Bremerella alba: one gene and its partner. The protein of the gene in region 1 interacts with the protein of each later gene in a pairwise test. Links are inferred from orthologs where the notes say so. Each region holds a gene or a part of one and is shown on either strand. Other genes may lie near its edges.

Evidence for each region.
Region 2: the proteins of nth (region 1) and aceE interact in binary tests that used the Escherichia coli proteins (3 or more experiments, as listed by UniProt). The link is inferred for Bremerella alba from one-to-one orthologs.

What each region holds. Positions count from the first base shown.
Region 1 is NZ_JABRWO010000014.1:130,648-140,601, forward strand. What follows is about bases 2,689-5,434. They hold nth (endonuclease III), read left to right. Parts: upstream 2,689-3,615; coding sequence 3,616-4,254; downstream 4,255-5,434. Other genes in these bases: HOV93_RS22160 (DUF4129 domain-containing protein), read left to right, coding at 2,689-3,505; dcd (dCTP deaminase), read left to right, coding at 4,442-5,014; HOV93_RS22175 (TIM barrel protein), read left to right, coding at 5,049-5,434. Outside these bases: HOV93_RS22150 (AAA family ATPase), read left to right, coding at 1-221; HOV93_RS22155 (DUF58 domain-containing protein), read left to right, coding at 221-1,534; more of HOV93_RS22160, read left to right, coding at 1,640-2,688; more of HOV93_RS22175, read left to right, coding at 5,435-5,975; HOV93_RS22180 (hypothetical protein), read right to left, coding at 6,002-6,841; HOV93_RS22185 (5-(carboxyamino)imidazole ribonucleotide synthase), read right to left, coding at 6,981-8,117; purE (5-(carboxyamino)imidazole ribonucleotide mutase), read right to left, coding at 8,114-8,608; HOV93_RS22195 (NAD(P)-dependent alcohol dehydrogenase), read right to left, coding at 8,864-9,889. UniProt on the Escherichia coli protein: DNA repair enzyme that has both DNA N-glycosylase activity and AP-lyase activity. The DNA N-glycosylase activity releases various damaged pyrimidines from DNA by cleaving the N-glycosidic bond, leaving an AP (apurinic/apyrimidinic) site.
Region 2 is NZ_JABRWO010000002.1:208,931-219,356, forward strand. The notes cover bases 4,521-7,738. They hold aceE (pyruvate dehydrogenase (acetyl-transferring), homodimeric type), read right to left. Parts: upstream 7,421-7,738; coding sequence 4,721-7,420; downstream 4,521-4,720. Other genes in these bases: HOV93_RS04055 (2-oxo acid dehydrogenase subunit E2), read right to left, coding at 4,521-4,624; lpdA (dihydrolipoyl dehydrogenase), read right to left, coding at 7,709-7,738. In the rest of the region: HOV93_RS04040 (hypothetical protein), read right to left, coding at 1-361; HOV93_RS04045 (hypothetical protein), read right to left, coding at 422-835; HOV93_RS04050 (zinc-ribbon domain-containing protein), read right to left, coding at 923-3,043; more of HOV93_RS04055, read right to left, coding at 3,233-4,520; more of lpdA, read right to left, coding at 7,739-9,139; rpsD (30S ribosomal protein S4), read right to left, coding at 9,337-9,945; HOV93_RS04075 (Gfo/Idh/MocA family oxidoreductase), read left to right, coding at 10,376-10,426. UniProt on the Escherichia coli protein: Component of the pyruvate dehydrogenase (PDH) complex, that catalyzes the overall conversion of pyruvate to acetyl-CoA and CO(2).

The DNA of each region.
Region 1 (9,954 bases):
GGGCATCGCTCGCTTTGTTTCGTACTAGCCAGTCGTTGGCGGCGATCTTAGGCCGTAGCTATGTTCTACCGGACGATATCAAACGCGTCCTGACGCCGGTGATGGCTCATCGCTTGATCCTTCGTCCAGAAAGCCGTCTCCGCAAGGTGACCACCCAAGAAGTTCTGGACGATATTCTACAAGAGGTCCCGGTCCCCATGCTTGATGAGGCGCCAGTGTGATGCGATGGCTCTTGGGAACCGCGATCCTGCTGGCACTTTCCTTCGTGTTGGGCCTAGGGTTGATGACCTATGCCATGTACGCATTGGTTGCGGTCATTCTTGGTTCAAGAGTTCTGGTCCGCTATTGGCTGCGTCATCTTTCGGCTACGCGGCATATCAGTCGCGTTGATGTTGAGGAAGGAGACGTCATCACAGTCGCTTTGGCGGTTCGCTACTCTGGGGCGATCCCTATGCCGTGGATCCTGGTCGAGGATCTATTGCCTCGGCATGCTGTGATAACGCGTCCCCCAGCACTCGAAGTGGATGGTAAACGGATTTTTCTGGCCATGCTGTGGCCACGTGCAACCAAATTGCTTTCCTACCGAATTCAATGCAATTGCCGCGGATACTATCAGATTGGTCCCGCCGTGCTCGAAACGGGAGACGTGTTCGGGCTCTACAAGCAATTCAAGATGATTGCCGGTCCAGAGTTTATCACGGTTGAACCTGCGATAATTCCGCTAGAAGGTTTCGATCTCGTATCGAAACGTCCTTTGGGCGAGATCAAGATGCAATCGCGGTTATTTGAAGATCCATCACGCATTGCCGGCATCCGTCGCTATCAGTTAGGAGATCCGCTGAATCGAATTCATTGGGCCTCGACAGCCCGAACCGGCGAGTTGCATAGCAAACAGTACGAGGCGACTTGCATCGCTGGCGTGAGCATTATTCTTGATTTGCACCCGGATAGCTTTCCGGAGAAGGATGAACCGATTCGCAGTGAACTGGCCATCAAGTGCGCGGTCGCGATTGCTAACACGGTCCAACTGATGGATCAGCAAGTGGGTATCTTTACCAACTCAGTCGATGCGGCACAACGGATGAAATACGAAGGCTGGGACTTCGATACACGCACGCGTGACGCGGCCAGAAAGAGTGCTGGAGGGATCGACCATGACCCCCGTCTGAGCCCACAGAAGGTACGAACCAAACGTGGTGCCCATCAGTTTCAGCAGATCCGTCATATGATGGCCCGAAGTGAAAAGAATGAAGGGCTTACGCTGCCATCGCTGTTACTGGAAATTGACAGTGACCTACCACGTGATGCCACCGTTGTTCCCATTCTGAGCAAGGTCACGCCTGAGGTCGCGATGGCTCTGGGTAACCTCGTACGGGGAGGGTACGCTGTTTCGCCTATCGTCAATTGCTGGGATGAATATGAATTTGCCCAAGCCGCCGGGATGCTGTTGGCTGAACGCATGGTGGCCAAGCAACTCAAATCGCTGGATGCCATTAGTCAGATCTGCCAAGAACAAGCCTATCCGCTGTTTTAAAGTAAGAGTGGATGTTTTCAGTGTTCAGCAGAAGGGAAGAGACTCCGATCGTGGAATTGCTCCTGTATTGAAAACTGAACACCCTAAACTGAAAACTGAATTCCTATGCGACCTCGACTTACCGAACTCGACTATGCCATTATCGCCGTTGCCCCGGCGTTAATCATGGTCTTGGTGGGCAGTTTCGTGCTGTTTTCGGTCGGGATCTTCTACGACGGCCCCCATGCCTGGCGACTGAATTTCATCATGTGCATGTTTGTAATGGGGATCGTTGCGAATGCTCGTGTCGGGATTGAAGAAGGTGGAGCACGGGCTACTATTCTCGGCGGAATTCTTGGCGTCTGCGTCCTCGCCGCGGTAATGCGGTTTGTCCCTGAGGCGGTTGTCTTGACGGCTGTACTGCTAGGGCTTGTATGGTGGCTGAGTACCCGCTTGGTATACGACTGCACCGTGATGGCAGGCTCCGTCGACGCGTCTAAGAAGGGACTCATGCAGTGGATTCGTCGAGATGAAACGGAAGCGGACTCTTCTCAGGAGGTCACTCCGCCAGTCGAAGAAGAGCAGGGCGTAACTGGGCGAACCGAAGATGAGCGGCAAACGCCAAAATCGCTTCTGGCAAAGCTCGATGCTTGGGTAAATCCCACCAATACAAAATTTGCTCCTGGGGCATGGGTTGTCTACTTCTCGTTGGCGGCGCTTCCCATTTTTGGCTTTGGACAAGCATTTGCTGGCAGTCAGGTGGAAGAAAAGAAGTGGCATCTCTTTACGCTGCTCGTCGCGTACGTATTTGCCGCTTTGTGCCTGTTGGTGACCACAAGCTTTCTGGGGCTTCGCCGTTATCTGCAGTCGCGAGGTCTGATGATGCCGCTAAGTATGACGGGAACATGGCTGGGTGTTGGCTTTGGCGTTGTCGCTTTTGTGTTGATCGTCGTGTCAATTCTACCCAGGCCCAACGCCGAATACGAATTGGCCCAGTTGCCCTTCTACCAAGATGAACAAGAACGCAAGGCCTCGCAGGTTGCCGTGAACAAAGACGGCACCAACGACAAACGCCAAGAACGATCGCAGACAACCGACAATCAAGAGCGGACCGACGAGAACTCGCAAAAGTCGAACGAATCACGAAAAGACGGAAAAGATCCCAGCGACAAGACCGATCCCGACGCGAAGAAGACGAAGTCTGGCGAGTCTCAAGAAAAAGGTCAGCAGCAAAACGAAAACTCAGAGACGGATGACAAAAGCCAGAGTCAAGACAACCAAAAGTCGGAGCCGCAGGAGAAGTCTTCTGATCAGTCGAGCACGCAAGAACAAGAGCAAGGCGATCAAACTTCCGACAAGTCAGACCAATCACAGCAAGGGCAACCCCAGGAAAAGGCAAAGCCAAACGAATCAGAAGAGGGGACATCGGAGGAGTCATCGCAAGAGCAGTCGGCGCAACCGCCACCTGAACCGACTGGGGGCCCCTTTTCTAACCCGCTGTCTTCGCTGGGGGATTGGTTGAAAGTGCTGGTCTACGCGGTGGTCATAGGCCTGATCGCTTTTTTTGTTTGGAAGTTCTGGGATGATATTGTCAAAGCTTGGAACGACTTTTGGGCGAGTCTCTTGGGTGGCAAGAAAGACAATGGGTCTAAGGAAGAGGCAACTGACAAGCCGGTAACGAAACCGCGTCTTGCATTCTCGGCATTTCGTAATCCATTCCAGGACCCCACTTGGAAAGGTAAACCGCTGGAAGAGTGGGTTCGATATTCATTTGCCGCGTTGGAAGCATGGGCCGCAGAGCAGGGGAGTCAGCGTCGGGAAGAGCAAACGCCAGGAGAATTCGCGACGATGCTTGAAAAGAAGCACGGCGATCTAGCGAGTACAGTTCGACCAACGGCCGAGTTGTACGGCCAGGTGGCTTACGGAAGCGGAAAGGCCCCTAGGGAAACGCTCGAAATTCTGCGAAAATTGTGGGAACGCCTAAGAAGTTAGGTGAGATGTAACCACGACTGGCCTTTTCCGTGCCTTCTGTCGGGGTCTCTTCCCCTTTGCTGAAAACTGAACACTTCACACTGAAAACTACCCTCCGAATGATCGAAGACTTGAAACAGCGTAAAGTCCAGGCTCGCCGGGTTGTCCGGCAGTTGAAGAAGGACTACGCCGGCGCTGAATGTGCGTTAAATTACGAGACCCCCTTTCAATTATTAATCGCCACAATTCTCTCGGCCCAGTGTACCGATGTGCGAGTTAACATCGTGACGAAAGATTTGTTCGCGAAATATCCTGACGCCGATTCAATGTCACGGGCCTCGGTCAAGACTTTAGAGAGCCTAGTTAAGACGACTGGGTTCTTTCGTAATAAGGCCAAAAACATCCACGCCGCATCCCGTGCATTGGCCGATGAGTTCGATGGTGAGGTGCCTCAAGATTTAGACGCTTTGGTTGCCTTGCCAGGCGTAGGACGCAAAACGGCCAACGTCGTGTTGGGAACCGCATACGGAATTCCTTCGGGGATTGTGGTCGACACACACGTCGGTCGGCTGACCAAGCGGATGGGACTGGCAGACAAAGCTGACGCGGTCAAAATCGAACGCGAGTTGATGGAGGTAGTTCCCAAGAATGAGTGGATCGACTTCTCGCATCGCTTGATCCATCATGGTCGAGCTGTCTGCGCAGCGAGGAAGCCCAAGTGCGAAGCGTGCAATTTTCTGAAGTTCTGTCCGCAAATCGGAGTTGACTGAATAAGCCGAAGGTAGGGCTCCGTCGAAGCGACATGAAATGGTTGGACTGGCAACGGTTTCGCTTCCCTAGGAAAGAAGTCCGTTTTAATTTCCCGAGATCCCTCTATAATCAGCACTTCGGCTTCATCTACGAATTTTCGCCTGCGACGGCTCATGACTACCGTTGTGGACAACTCAAGGCCCATCCATGATTCTTTCCGGTAACGAGATTCGGAAACATCTCGGCAGTAAGATCTTTATCGAGCCTTATGACGAAAGTCGTTTAAATCCCAATAGTTACAACCTGACTCTCAACGAAGAATTGATGACATACGAGGAGTTGATCCTCGATATGCGTCAGCCTCATCGGGTTCGGCGAATTACGATACCTGAAGAAGGGTACGTGCTTAATCCGAACCAGCTTTATTTGGCACGAACCAATGAGATGACGGAAACACACGGTTATGTCCCAATGATTGAGGGGCGTAGTTCTATCGGCCGACTTGGGCTGTTTGTGCATGTGACCGCTGGTTTCGGTGATGTCGGGTTCAAGGGATTTTGGACCTTAGAGATGTTCGCGGTCCAGCCGATTCGGATTTATCGGAATGTTCCCATCTGCCAGATCTTCTACCACGAGATTACTGGTGACATCACTGAATACGTCAGTGATAAATATCAGAACAATCAAGGAATTCAACCTAGTCTGCTATTCAAGGAATTGAATCCCGAGGCCCAGCCCCCCGACGAATCGCAGATGGCCTTTCCCTTTGATAACCCATAAGACACCTCAAAATTGAATGCGGGATCTTACTGCCATGACTCAACGAAATTTCCACCTATCGCGTCGTAGTCTCATTAAAACAGCTGTTGGCACCTCAATGGCGGGCTTGGCCATGGCCACAACCGCGCGTGCCGCCGAGCCTTCCGCTGATACCAAAGTTCCCTCGGAAGATTTCAAGGCGAACGGTAAAAACGTTAATCAGTCGGTGATGGCTTGGTGTTTCAATCCGATGCCGATGGAAACTCTGATTCCCGCTTGCGCGAAGATGGGGCTCGTGGCGATGGAAGGGCTCGATCCCAAATGGTATCCGCTGATGAAAGAGCACGGCCTGAAGGTATCGCTGTGTTCGGGGCATGGCTTTATGGAGGGTCCCGTCAATCCCGACAACCATGAGATGTGTACCGAGAAACTCAAGGAAGCGATCGACACCGCTGTGAAGTGGAACTGCCCTAGCGTTATCACGTTTACGGGAATGAGCGAAAAGGGCATTGGCTTCGAGCAAGGAACCGAGAACTGCGTCAAGTTCTGGAAGTCGGTGATCCCCTATGCTGAAGAAAACAACGTTCAGCTAGTTCTCGAACATCTTAACAGTCGCGATGACTCGCACCCGATGAAGGGGCACCCCGGGTATTTCGGAGACGATGTCGATCATTGCCTGGACATGATCAAGCAGGTCGATTCGCCCAAGATGAAACTCCTGTACGATTTCTACCACGTGCAAGTCATGAATGGTGATGTCATTCGGCGTTTTCACCAAAGCCTGCCGTATATCGGACACATTCACACGGCAGGAAATCCAGGCCGCTGCGAACTGGATGAAACGCAAGAGATGAATTATGCGGCCATCATCAAAGCCGTTGCCGAGTCGGACTACGATGGCTACGTCGTTCAGGAATACATTCCGACTTGGGATGACAAGCTTGCCTCGCTGCGGCATGGTGTCGCACTGTGCGACGTCTAAGATTTGGCAAAAGTGATTGGGGCTCGTTAGCGAGCCCCGTGCTCTTGCAAGCTTTGCTGGAATGTTGAGTAGAACGACCGCTGCTGTTCGTACTGATCCTGGGGGATCTGGTGTTGGAAGTAGTCCAAGTAATCGAGCATTTGCTCGGTTAGGTCTGTGTACGAGTAGTTGGAATCGGCCTGAGGATTGACCCAGTTGGGGTCGCCCGGCTCGGTGTGGCCCACGTAACGTCCCTGATCATCTATTTCAAAGTTGGCCAGTAGCGTGGGAAGCTTCATCTGCAGTTCGTAGAAGCTCTTTTCCATGGGATCCATATCAGTGGTAGTTTCGTTCCAGGCATTCACAACGGCTTCCGGAGTACGGCTATCGGGGAAGCGAATCGTGTAGCCTTGGCCGACCTGGGTTAAACCGTCGTAATTCAGGTCAACCTGTGCTGGCCGCGGGATCAACAAATTGAGAGCGGCCTCAGGCGTTAGAGAGTCCACATCGATCGGTTCGGCCAAGCGGTGCACGTGTTGCACGGTGGCTAATTCATCTTCGGTGAGGTTCTGTAGAAAACCCTGCGGATCAGCATAGCCGCCTTCGGTGTAGGTGCGAACCAGCAGGGTGCCATAGTCGCCAGGAAGGGCCTGGGCATCGACTTTGCTTGGATAGTTGCCGGTATTGGCGACGGAGAACCAATCGTTCCAGTCTTGCTGAATGTCCTCTGGGATCGAATTGTCGGATTGGTACTTTTCAGCGGAAGCATAGCCAGGCTGCTTGGCGGCCGTAAGGATTTCGTTGAATAGGTTTTGCAGTTGCTCCCCGGCGGCGTCCTGTTGTTGCTGGCGGGTTAGCGTAGACGAGGGCTGAGTTTCGATGCGCATCACAAAGTCTCGAAAGGCCGAAGTTTGTCGATTGTATCTAAGTACAATCTTCGGCCGCCTCAGCAGTTGAATTCAGTCTGAATCCCCTCTATAGCGGATGGCTGCTAAGATGCGAGTTCATCGCAGAATAGAGAAGCTATCACTGGCCCAATAGGCGGGCTTTCGCCAAGTAAGCTGATTCGACGGCGGCGTCGACCGTCTCCGCCGTCACGGTCATGTGCCCCATCTTCCGACCGATGCGGGGTTCGTGCTTGCCGTATAGATGTAGCTTGAGGTCTAGCTCGGAAAAGGCCGCCTTCCAATCGGGCGTTCCGGTCTCCCAAACGTCTCCTAGTAGATTAATCATCGCAGCAGGTCGCAATTGTCTTGTGGAGCCCAGTGGTAGGCCACAGATCGCGCGAACTTGCTGTTCGAACTGGCAGGTAATGTGTGCATCGATCGTCAGGTGACCCGAGTTATGTGGTCGCGGGGCGAGTTCGTTGATTAACAGCGAATCTCCGGGAGCGAGAAAGAATTCGACGCACAGAACGCCCACAACATCTAGCTCTGTAAGAACTGCCCTGGCGATCTCCATCGCTTCTGCCGTCGCTTTCTCGGAAAGTCGACCTGGTGAGACGGAAACATCCAGTACGTGGTTCATGTGGACATTCTCGATTGGCGTATAGCACTCGACCTGTCCATCTATTCCACGGGCCGCGACAACGGAAAACTCTTTATCAAAGTCGACCAATTGTTCCAGAATGGCTTCCTGTTTCAACTCGTCTTTCCACGCGGTATTCAGCTCTTCACGATTGGCAACTTTGACTTGTCCTTTGCCGTCATAGCCCCAGGCTGCCGTCTTCAGCACGCCGGGTAGTAGCTGGTCAGGGACCGCGTCGAGGTCTTTGGCTTCACGAATGGCGTGGAAATTGGCGACTGGAAAACCGTGATCTCTTAGAAACGTCTTCTCACGAAGTCGATGCTGAGTCGTATGGAGAACACGACCGGCAGGTCTTACCGGCACCTTCTGGCTCACAACGTCGACCGTTGCCAAGGGAACGTTTTCGAACTCGAAGGTGACGACATCGACTTGCTCGGCAAAGCGTGCCACTTGCGTCAGGTCGTCATAGCTGGCGGTGATCTCAAGATCGGCAACTTGGCCCGTTGGTGTATCGGTTTCAGGAGATAGAACGTGAACGCGGTAGCCCATGCGACGTGCCGCGATGGCGAACATTCGGCCCAATTGTCCGCTTCCGAGGACACCGAGTGTTCCGCCGGGAAGTATGGTCTTTGTCACAGTTGGGAATCCTCTAAAACCTTCTGCGTTTGTTCTTCCTGGAATTTGGCGAGTCGCTGGTGGAGATCGGAATCGGTAGATGCCAAAATTCTGACAGCGAAGAGACCGGCGTTTTTTGCACCGGCGTCACCAATCGCTAGAGTGCCAACAGGAACGCCGCCTGGCATTTGTACGATCGAAAGCAGTGAGTCGAGACCGCTAAGAGCACGGCTTTTAACAGGGACGCCCAAGACTGGAAGTGTCGTTTGTGATGCGACCATACCAGGCAGGTGAGCGGCCCCGCCCGCTCCGGCGATAATGATTTTGATTCCACGACCTTGTGCCGTCGTAGCATACTCGTTCATCCACGCAGGGGTCCGGTGCGCTGAGACGACCCGTTTTTCGTATGGGACCTCAAACGATTCCAAAATTTCACAGGCATTCCGCATTGTTTCCCAATCGGACTTGCTGCCCATGATCACGCCAACCAGCGGCTGGTTTGTTTGGGACATTCCTGCACTCTCCATCGTCGGTGTCGGCTAAGCATCTACGAAACGCCGCGATGCTCCAAAGGACAAATGTTAACCCGAAACGCAACTTCTCGCACCGGGATATAGCACGACAAATGGGCAATTTTCGATACACCTTGCGGCATTTCTAGAAAAGAGGCAAGGATTGCGGGTCGCGAATTTGAAGTTCCGCGCATAAAAAAGCAGCAAAGACCCAGGGGAGGTCTTCGCTGCCAAGGGGGGAGAATATCGGATGTTCTACTGCTCGTGCTGCGATTGCTCGTTTGGCATTTCTTTAGTCACATGTAATACGATTTTGCCGACAACATGCCCCTCTTCGCTTTTCAGGTGTGCTGCAGCAATCTCGTTGAGCGGAAAAACGGTATCTAAGACCGTTCGTAATTTTCCCTCGTTTGCCAATGAAGCTAACGACTTCAAGATCTCTCCGTCGGGTCGAGCCAGCACAACATGGCAAGATTGCTTTTGAAATTTTGAAATCATCGTCATCCCGACACTTTCCACCGATGGCAGGGTCGCAATGTAATGTCCCGTCGGTTTCAGGATTCGTCTGCACTCGTGGAACGATGACTTACTGACGGCGTCGAAAACTATGTCAAATGTTCGGCCAATTCGCGTAAATTGGGTTGCGTGGTAGTCGATAGCTTTATCTGAACCCAGTTCATGAACCAGCTCATGGTTGTCTGAACTGCAAACAGCAGTCACATTAGCGCCAAGGGCTTTCGCGATCTGAACCGCGAACGATCCGACCCCACCTGAGGCACCGTTGATCAGAACGTCGTCACCGGCGTGAAGTTTTCCAAGCTTTACCAATGCTTTCCACGCAGTGGTCGCCGCTAAGGGAATACCAGCGGCTTCCTCAAAGGAAAATTGCTCGGGCTTGGCGATAATAACTTTCGAGTCAACAGCTATGTATTCGGCATAGCCGCCGCCCAGATTATTGTCGGAGAACGCCATCACTTGGTCACCGACTTTCCAGCCTTGCTGCTGGGCACTGTAGCCAACTTCCGTGATTTCGCCTGCGACATCAAAACCGAGGATCGCTGGAAGTTGTTCTGGAAGGATCCATTTCAGCATGCCTTGGCGAATCTTCCAGTCGATTGGATTGATGCTGGCTGCATGAACGCGGATGAGAACCTGATCTGCCGTGATCTTGGGACGTGGGACACTTTCCAGCTTTAGGTTGTCTTCACTGCCATATTGCTCAAGGACAACGGCCTGCATCAAGTCGGTATGAACTTCAGGATTTGCTTCGACTGTGGCCATTTAAATTCTCCTAGCTGATATTGATGTTCCCCGAGATAACTTTGGGCATTATGTAATCGTCGAGT
Region 2 (10,426 bases), on another replicon or contig:
CCCATAATCCCCTCATACCTTTTCGCTTCGGACGAAAAGAATCCGTCTGCAGAAGTCGGAGCACCTCTTGAGCCAGGATCGTGCGAACTCTTAGCTTATCATTCTCAGTCTCTATCAGCTGAGAAATGATGTGTAACCCAAGCTTCTGAGAGCGTTCGCAATTGCTTTGAAGAAGCCCTAGCAATTGCTCGTCGGTCGGACTGCATTCCGCGATAACGCTGGCCGCGTCCTGCGGCCACAATTTGTGCTCGTTGAATGCCTGAACAAAGCTGGGAACCAATGCGGTCCCTTCGTCGGGCGACAGTGTTTTAAGAAACATCGGGTCTTCGATGATCTGCTGAACAAGCTGACTGGCGTTCATAAGACAATCGAGTCCGGCACACCGGCTTTCGTGTGTTGAATCACTGTTCACGGTCCGTCGTTACACGTTGTCTAGCAATACCTGATAGCCATGGAATTCGTTTTTCCAGTCACCGTATACGCCGGACAGCCCGCACTCGACGCACTTGCAACCGAGGTAGAACCAGCGAACGTCTTCGCTATCATCACTAAGAGAGACAGCAGCCATGATGCGAAACTTTGTTCCATCGCACGTACAGAGCACATCAAAGATCTCTTCGACCTTGGCGATATGTTGGTCACTGTCCCCAATGCCATGTTCTTCGTCGCAAGTAACGCAAATTCGAGCGGCAACGCCTTCCTCTTCGTTCATCAAAAGCTCGAACACATCGCCGCTGCACGAATTGCAGACGGCCGTCGCGAAATGAGTAGCAACGTACTCATTAGCTTCGCTGTACTCGACGATCTGTGCTTTCAACGTTTCCATAACGATCATGAACTTTCTTAAATCGCGTTAGATGCACCCAATGCGATTTTCGGTTCGCACTCTACGTGACGTTATCGTAACCTACCGGAGCGTGTTTTACGGAAGCGAGACCGATTTCAAGCGGATTCGACGCTGCTTGGCGAGGACCTCATCGACCTCGCCAAAGGTAATCTTCGAGGCCAGTTCGTCGATGTCGCCATCGTAAGGGAACATGATGACACGTTGGTTGATCTCGGGATCAAGCCAATTGACATAAGCCTGAGCCAAACTCCACGGCCTGATGATTTCCCGAACCTGCTTGGCCTGGTCCGAGGTAATTGTCTTGAATTCCAGGCGGACCAATTTGTCCTTACCGTATTGCTGCTCCAACCTCTCAATCGCTTCCTGGGCAGGATCTCGTCTTGCAGATCCCATATTTGGCATTCCAGGGGACCCAAAGCGAGGGCCACGAGGCCCCGCAGTTGGCTCTCTCGGTGGATTCGCTGAATCAAGCCCGGTAGGCGGTTGAAAACGCGGACCGAATTGCGAACCTGGCTCTGGCATCTGAGGCATTCTAGGGCGACGAATATCGGGCATGCCACCAAAGGGAAGCCCGCCTACTAAACGCCCTCGCGATCCCGAAGACTTCGAATCATCCCGCCTTTTAAGGACACTTTCGTCGTACGACATGACCACAACGTTCTCGCCGGCAATCTCTTGGACTTTCAGCGTGTAACCGGAGGTCACCATGCTGTGGAAATCTTCGCCCTCATCGGACGGTTTCCATATAATTTTCATGAGCTTAGTGCTCATCTCTTCGCAACGGTTATTATATTTCAGGGCCTTCCATTTTTCGATTTCTGGTCCGTATCGCTCATCGATGAACATCACAACATACCGGCGATCAGGCATTCGATACTTGTAAGCCTGATGTCGCTGCACGAACGTATCCAACTCTTCGGGCGTGAAGCAGTGGAACATCGGCCCAACCTTACCCTGGGAATCGGCGTGGGGACGTTCGCCGTTGATGGTTTCCCAGTTCCCCCTGATCTCGTTCGACAAGCCCAGGTTCACCTTAGCCGTTGAATTCGCAATGAAAGGGAGTCCACTCGTAGCGAGACCCTCCAGCGGAAAGTGATTCGAATCATGAATCTCTTGCACATCGGACTTGTACTTCTCGATAGCCGGATCAACCACGTTACCATGAAAGGCTGGGATGTTGGCGAGATCTTGCGAGAACTCACGGATGTTTTGATACAGCCTCTTGATCTCGTCTACCTTATTCTTGATTTGATCAGGAGGCATCGGAACACTTAGAACCTGCTTTGCTTTAGCGTAATCGGCTAAGGCAAATTCATACAACAGTTGGGGAAGTTGCTGCGGATTCTGGACATGGGCGTATTTGATTGCTTGCTGGCGATCGACTTCTTCCCTTCGCGTGTCCGACCGAGTATTGGCCGCGCCCAAAGCCCCACCCAGGTAGCTGTGGGATTGATGATACTGCTGGGCAGCATACGCAACACGAGCATTACTGGTGTACTTCGCCAATTTCTGTCCGGCAGCTTTGGCCCTACCTTCTACGCTATCAAGCTGCTGCCTGACTTCTCGCTTTAGTTTTTCCTGCATGTCCTTGGGCAGCGGTGGAATGTTGCGGACTCCATGGGTTAATGACTCCATTTCCTGAGTCAGGCCTCTGACCGTTTCGTCGAATTGCTTTAAGTCCTCTTCGCTTTGAATCGCTTCGATCGCTGTAAGGAACTGAAGCATGTTGTCAAATTGTTTTTCTGTTACGTCAAAATGCTGCTTGTAGCTGTCCTCTTTACTAAACTGCTGCTGGGCGGCGTTCATCTGAAAGGGCCGGTCGGAACCGCCGGAAGCAAATGAAATCACCGTGACAACTAAGATGACCACCACCAGCACGCCGACGCCACCCAACACTAGCGGTATCACGGGGAACGATCCGGAGGAACTGCTTCTCTTTTTCGGGGGCAGCGATCCCAACGCCGGCGACGCAGCGGCTGACGATGACGTGAAATCGCCAAACAGATCGTCCCCTAATGGGTCGCTGGCTGGACTCGACGCCGCAAACGGATCGAGGGCCGGCACCGCGTCACTTTCAATTTCCGCAACAAACTTTTCGCTGCACTTTTTACAGGTGACCCGCCGGCCGGCAAGTTTCTCATCGGCGACCGGATAACGGGTACTGCAGTTGGGACAGGTAATGTGAAGCTTAGCCATGGCCACCAATACACTAGATATCGAATTATTTTGATTGGATTATAACCACCAGTCAGAGACCACTCCACTGCATCCCTTCAGGTGGCACTCGATCGGGCCACATTGCCCTTCAATCGCCACAAAAAAACCCCCTCGCATTTTGCCAACGCGAGGGGGCATGTTCGTTCAACGTTGAGTCAGCTCGGCACACTAAGGAGCCATCAGCAACTTGCTGGGATTCTCGAGAAGCGACTTCACGTCGTTCAGGAACCGTTGAGCCGTCGCTCCATCGACCAGGCGGTGATCGTAAGACAAGCTCAGCGGCATCATCAGGCGAGCCACGATCTGATCTTTCACCACAACCGGCATCTTCCGCGAGCGGCCAACCAACAGGATGGCGACTTCCGGGACGTTGATGATCGGCGTGCTGTAAGTGCCGCCGATCGCGCCCAGGTTACTGATCGTGAAAGTGCCGCCTTGCAGGGTCGACATCTCGAAACTGTTGCCGCGAATGTCGGCAGCCGTCTGCTGAAGGGTGCGTGCGATATCCGGAATCGACATCCGATCGGTGTTCTTCATGTTGGGCACCATCAGACCACGATCAGAATCGACAGCGATGCCGACGTTCACGTAGTCTTTGTAGATGACCTGTTCCTGTTCCATGTCGATCGAGGCGTTCAATTCCGGGTGCTCACGCAGCCCTACGGCGATGGCCTTGATCAGAAACGGCATGGTGGTCAGCTTGACGCCCGCTTCGGCGTAGTCGTCCTTGCTTTGCTGACGCAGCTCTTCGAGGGCCGTGATGTCGGCGTCGTCGAAGTTGGTGACCCGTGGTGCGGTGGTCCAGCTCTTGCTCATCTGAGCGGCGGTCACCTTGCGGATCTTCTTCATCTTCTCGATGCGAACCGGACCGTACTTGTCCTCGTGCGCCTCGCCGGAAAGCGATGGCAACGAACCAGTCGCGGCCGGAGCCGAAGTCGCACCTGCCTGAGTAGCCGAACCGCCACCCTGATTCAGATCGCGAACGGTTCGCAGAACGTCGTCTCGTTCGATGCGACCGTTGGGGCCAGAGCCTTGGACGTTTCGCAAATCAACACCCACTTCGCGGGCAAAGCGACGCACAGCCGGACCGGCCGGTACACTTTCGTCGGTGCTCGAAGCATCGGCAACGGGCGCCGGTGGTGGCGTGGTCAGCCGTGGTGGCGTCGCCGGGGCAGGAGCCGCCTTCTGAGGTGCAGGAGCCTGCTTCGGTTCTGGCTTGGCCGGAGTCGGCTCAGGAGCTTCTTCCTTGACGGCTGGCTCTTCCGGAGCTTTCTCTTCCTGCGGTGGTTCAGCGGCAGGTGGAGGGGACGCGTTATTGGAACCAGCCCCGTCCAAAGTCACGATCGGCGCATGAACCGCAATGGTATCGCCGGTCTTGACGTGGACCTTTTCGATCTTGCCACCCTCGGTGCTGGGAACATCGACGGTTGCCTTGTCGGTTTCGATCTCGATCAGGGTTTGTCCCTTTTCGACCGTGTCGCCCACCGAAACGTGAACGACAAGCACGTCTCCCGATTCAATCCCATCGCCCAGATCAGGCAGTTGTACGTCTATTGCCATGGTGAATAACCTTGCTAGGAATGCGTATTTTTAGTCGCATGGAAAAGCGTTCGTCGGCCGGGGGTCTGTCCGACCGACGCTGCTACCAATGTGCCGTTAGGCAAAATACGGATTTGGCTTTTCCGCGTCGTAATTTAAATCCTTGATGGCCTGAGCGACTTCAGTTCGCTCGATCTTGCCGGTACGAGCCAACTCGTAAAGCGTGGCAATGACCACCGACTCGGCGTCGACCTCGAAGTGACGTCGCAGAGCTTCGCGAGTTTCGCTGCGGCCCATCCCATCGGTTCCCAAAGCAACCATGTTGCCAGGCAAGTAAGGACGGATCTGTTCAGCCCAAGCCCGAACGTTGTCCGACGCCGAGATGAAAGGCCCTTCGACCCCATCCATGATCGTCTCAAGGTACGATTTCTTCGGCGTTTCGGTCGGATGGAACATGTTCCAGCGTTCGATTGCCTGAGCATCGCGGCGCAGTTCGGTGTAACTGGTGGCGGCCCATACATCGCTGGCGATGTTGTACTTTTCGGCCAGCATCTGTGCCGCGTCGAGCACACAGCGGGTGATCGTTCCGCTACCCATCAGCTGAACCTTGGCACGCGGCTTTTCGGCTTCGTGCGATTTCAGCTTGTAGATTCCGCGAATGATCCCTTCCTCGGCACCTTCGGGCATCTCTGGCATCGCGTAGTTTTCGTTTCCTACGGTGATGTAATAGATGGCCGTTTCGCCTTGCTCGTACAGCTTGGACATCCCATCCAGCGTGAGAACAGCCGTTTCGTAGGCATAGCAAACGTCGTACGAACGAACCGTGGGGAAGGCGATCGCATTGAGATGGCTGTGGCCATCCTGGTGCTGCAGACCTTCGCCGTTTAGAGTGGTTCGCCCTGCCGTACCGCCGATCATGAAACCCTTGGCACGCGTGTCAGCCGCACACCAGATCAGGTCACCGATCCGCTGGAAGCCGAACATGCTGTAGTAAATGAAGAACGGAATCATGTTGATGCCGTGCTGCGAATAGGCGTTGCCAGCCGCGATGAACGACGACATCGAACCCGCTTCGGTAATCCCTTCTTCCAGGATCTGACCGTCTTTGGCTTCCTTGTAGTACATCAGCTGATCGGAGTCGACCGGCTCGTACAACTGGCCAGAGTGGGCATAGATACCGACCTGGCGGAACATGCCTTCCATACCGAAGGTACGCGACTCGTCGGGCACGATTGGCACGATGTTCTGGCCGATGTTCTTGTCCTTGCACAGCTTGGAAAGCAGGCGAACAAAGCCCATCGTGGTCGACATTTCTTTTCCCTTGCTGCCACCGAGGAATTCTTTGTATTCCTCCATGGTCGGGATTGGCGATGTCGGATGATTGGTCGGGCGAGAAGGAACCGGTCCGCCCAGTTCTTCGCGTCGCTTCTTCAGATAACGCATTTCAGCGCTATCTTCCGGCGGACGATAGAACGGAGCTTTCACGACTTCTTCGTCCGAGATCGGAATGCTGAAGCGTGTGCGGAACTCGCGTAGCTCTTCTTCGTTGAGCTTCTTCTGGTTGTGGGTGACGTTGCGACCTTCGCCCGCTTCGCCCAAACCGTAGCCTTTGATCGTCTTGGCAATGACGACGGTCGGCTTGCCTTTGCATTCGGTAGCCGCTTTGTAAGCTGCGTAAACCTTTTCTGGATCGTGACCACCGCGAGTCAGCTTTTGCAGCTTTTCATCGGAGTAGTTCTTCACCAGTTCCAGCAGTTCGGGATACTTGCCGAAGAAGTGTTTACGAATGTATTCGCCTGATTCGACGACGTACTTCTGGTACTGACCGTCGACGACTTCTTCCATTCGCTTGACCAGCAGGCCGGTCTTGTCGGCTTTGAGCAGCGGATCCCATTCGGCTCCCCAGACCACCTTAATGACGTTCCAACCAGCACCACGGAAGACAGCTTCCAGTTCCTGGATGATCTTGCCGTTACCGCGGACAGGACCATCGAGACGCTGCAGGTTGCAGTTGATGACCCAGGTCAGGTTGTCGAGCTGTTCACGCGAAGCCAGGCTGATCGCACCCAGTGTTTCGGGTTCGTCGCATTCGCCGTCGCCGAGAAACGCCCAGACGCGTGTCTTGCTGGTGTCTTTCAGACCGCGGTCTTGCAAGTAGCGATTGAAGCGAGCCTGGTAGATCGAGCAGATCGGCCCCAAGCCCATCGAAACGGTGGGGAATTCCCAGAAGTCTTCCATCAGCCATGGATGCGGATAGGACGACAGTCCCATTTCCGGCTGCAGTTCACGGCGGAAGTTCTCCAGGTTCTTTTCAGTCAATCGACCTTCAAGAAACGCTCGCGAGTACATCCCCGGCGAGGCATGCCCTTGAAAATAAACCTGGTCCCCTTCATAGCCGCTTCCGCGACCGCGAAGGAAGTGATTGTAAGCGACCTCCACCAGCGTAGCGCTCGAAGCGAACGTGCTGATGTGACCACCGAGCCCCTCGAAGTTTTTGTTGGCCCGCGTGACCATCGCCATCGCGTTCCAGCGAATGATGCTCTTGATGCGGCGTTCAAATTCTCGGTTGCCTGGGTAGGCCGGCTGTTCCGAGGAGTGAATCGTATTGATGTACGGCGTATTGGCAGCAAACGGCACATCGACGCCGCGTGCGTGGGCACGATTTTCTAGTGCCGAAAGTAGAAAGCGAACCCGGTCATCGCCTTTTCCTTCCAGAACGTAGTCGAGCGAGTCGAGCCATTCTTGCGTTTCAGCCGGGTCCACGTCTGCCGAAAAGGTCGACGGGTTGTTCCGCATCAAATTCTCTTCAGCAGGCATTATTTTGGCGTTCGCCATGCAACTTCCCTTTTTACAGTCCGTTGCTTTGCGCCAGGGAAAATTCTCTTCCGCCGCGACTTCATTGCGCGACGTTGTCTGGCGAAGCAACCCTCGATTAACTTATCTCAAAGATCAATCTCGGCTTAGGCCCGAGGCGGGCTTCGAGTCTGAATTCTACCGCGCTGACCGTATTTGTCAGCGAGTGGTAGGCGAACCCTCTCCGTCTTCTGCAAGTAGCAGAATCGGCACAAGCCCAATTAAAACCACAAGTTATTTAGTGGCAAGACCTTACGACTTCTTCTTGGGTTTGTAAATTTCGGTGGCAGTCCCGAAAAATACCTCCCCAGCATTCATAACCGTCTCACTTAGGGTCGGATGCGGGTGGATAGTCGAGGTCAGGTCAAAGACTTCGGCTCGCATTTCCAGAGCCAAAACGGCTTCGGAAATCATCTCTCCGGCACCTGGTCCGACAATCCCGCAGCCCAAAACACGCTGTGTTTCAGGGTCAACGATCCACTTGGTCAAGCCATCGGTGCGGCCCAATGCCTGGGCACGTCCACTAGCCGCCCAAGGGTACATGGCCACATCGACCTTTTTGCCCATCGCCTTGGCCTCGCCTTCCATCAGCCCTGCCCAGGCAATTTCGGGGTCGGTGAAGATCACGGCCGGAATGGCTGCAGGCTCGAAGGAGACCGGATGACCCAAAATGGCCTCGGCGGCGGTACGCCCTTCGTGGGTCGCCTTGTGGGCGAGCATCGGATCGCCGGTCACGTCGCCAATTGCCCAGATCTTCGGATCGGCTGTACGCAACTGTTTATCGACGCCAATGAAACCACGCTTGTCGACGACGCACTGCGTGTTTTCCAGACCAATTCCCTTGGTATTCGGCCAGCGACCGATCGAAACCAAGACGCGGTCGTACTTGAATGTTCCGAACTTGTTCGGGCCCTCGAACGCGACTTCAACCTTACCGTCGCGATCGCCCAGCGATCCGACCTTGGTATTGGTGAAAATGCGTCCCTCGAACAGTCCTTCCAGCTTTTTGGCCAGCGGCTTGACCAGATTACGGTCGGCACCCGGCAGAAGCCCGTCCGTCAGTTCCACGACACTGACCTTCGTACCCAGATGAGCATAGACGGAGCCCATTTCCAGGCCGATATAGCCACCACCGATGACCAGCATGGTTTCGGGAATATCTTGCAGGTCCAACGCACCGGTCGAGTCCATTACCCGTGGCGAGTCAATCTGGAATGCCGGCGGCATAGCAGCCACCGAACCGGTCGCGATGATCGCGTGATCGAAGGTTAGCTTGCCGCCTTCGGGAATGGAGGGGTCGTCCCCTTCCAATTCAAGCGTACTCGAATCGACAAAGCTGGCTTTGGCCTTGATGACGGTCACGTTTCGCTTTTTGGCAAGTTGACCGAGCCCTGTCGACAGGGATTTGATCACCCCTTCTTTGCGAGCACGGAGCTTGTCGAGTTCGATCTGAGGTTCACTGTAGGTGACACCCCAGTCTTTGTTCAGTTCGTGGACTTCGTCGATGACGCGTGCGACGTGCAGCAGCGCTTTGGATGGTATGCATCCACGCAGCAAACACGTCCCCCCCAGACGCGAGTCTTTTTCAATGAGGGTGACTTCCATTCCTTCGTCGGCAGCCAAGAATGCTGCTGCGTAGCCCCCGGGACCACCACCGATGACCGCCAATTGGGTATGAGCCATGATGTCTCTCTAGCAATTACTAAGGCAAAGTTGAGTTACTTACTTGAGATGCTGTAGTGGGGAGATGCGTCTCAAGTTCGACTGGTAACAGTGGGACATTGAACCAAAAAAAAAGGGACTCCGCGACGGGCTGTCGTGCCGGAATCCCTCTGAAATCTACGAATTGCTGCGAATTGCCGAAAAATTGATTTCGGAAATTAACGCGACATGAATTCGACCACCATGTTCACGTCCACTGGCAGGCTGATATCTTCCGGGCCTGGAACGGCGTCGTAGGTTACCGAAAGTGTTTCTGGCTCAGTTGTCAGAAACGCGGCCGGTTCGCCCGAAGATTCGCCATGAACGCTGCGATAAAGGATCTGCAGCTTTTCACGATTGCGGACGCTCACCACGTCGCCAGGACGCATCTGGTAGGACGGCTTGTCGACCTTCTGCCCGTTAACCAGGAAGTGACCGTGAACGATCCCCTGGCGAGCCTGGCAGCGTGTGAGTGCCAAACCGGCACGACGAACGATGTTATCCAGGCGGCGTTCGCACAACGACAACAGGTTTTCACCCGTGTTGCCCTTGCTGTGCTTGGCGTGGGCAAAATAGCGACGGAGCTGCTTTTCGCCGACACCGTAATAATGCTTGATCTTTTGCTTTTCCATCAAAGCAGCACCGTAGTTGGACGGGCGCTTCGGACGGGTGTGCATGCCGGGGGGGTTAGGCCGACGGTCAGCCGCACGCATAGCGCCGCGACTTTCGTAAATCATGGCACCGAGACGACGGTTGATTTTGGCCTTGGGACCTGTGTAATGGCCCATGTGCGATTCACTCCTAAAATTTCGATTTCCAGGAATCACCATACCGCAATGAAGCGACGAAAACGTGATTCCTACATCCACGTTTGTTCCCTGGTCAAAACTTTAGACCGGGTGGAAACCACACATTGTGCCGCACCCCTACTTAATTGGCAAGGGGTAACGCTTAACCCTAAGTCAGAAAACAACCTTCTGGCCGCAGCTTAGATCAAACAAGGCCTGCGACCACATGCCATGAATGCGCCCGGCAATTATCCAGCCCAGAGCATCCCACCTGAACCACCCAAGCGGGTAGCGCAATACAACTTAGCGGGTTAAAGCTTCCTTTCTGTTGGGAAGAGCTTTGCAGTCCGCGCGAAAGTCGACAATAATCTTAACAACCTTCTATCGCCTACCTACCTCCTATCTTCTTATGCCACGAGGAAGCCTGCCCATGCCACAGTCGAAACTCAGCCGTCGTCACTTTCTCCAAGGGTCTGCTGCC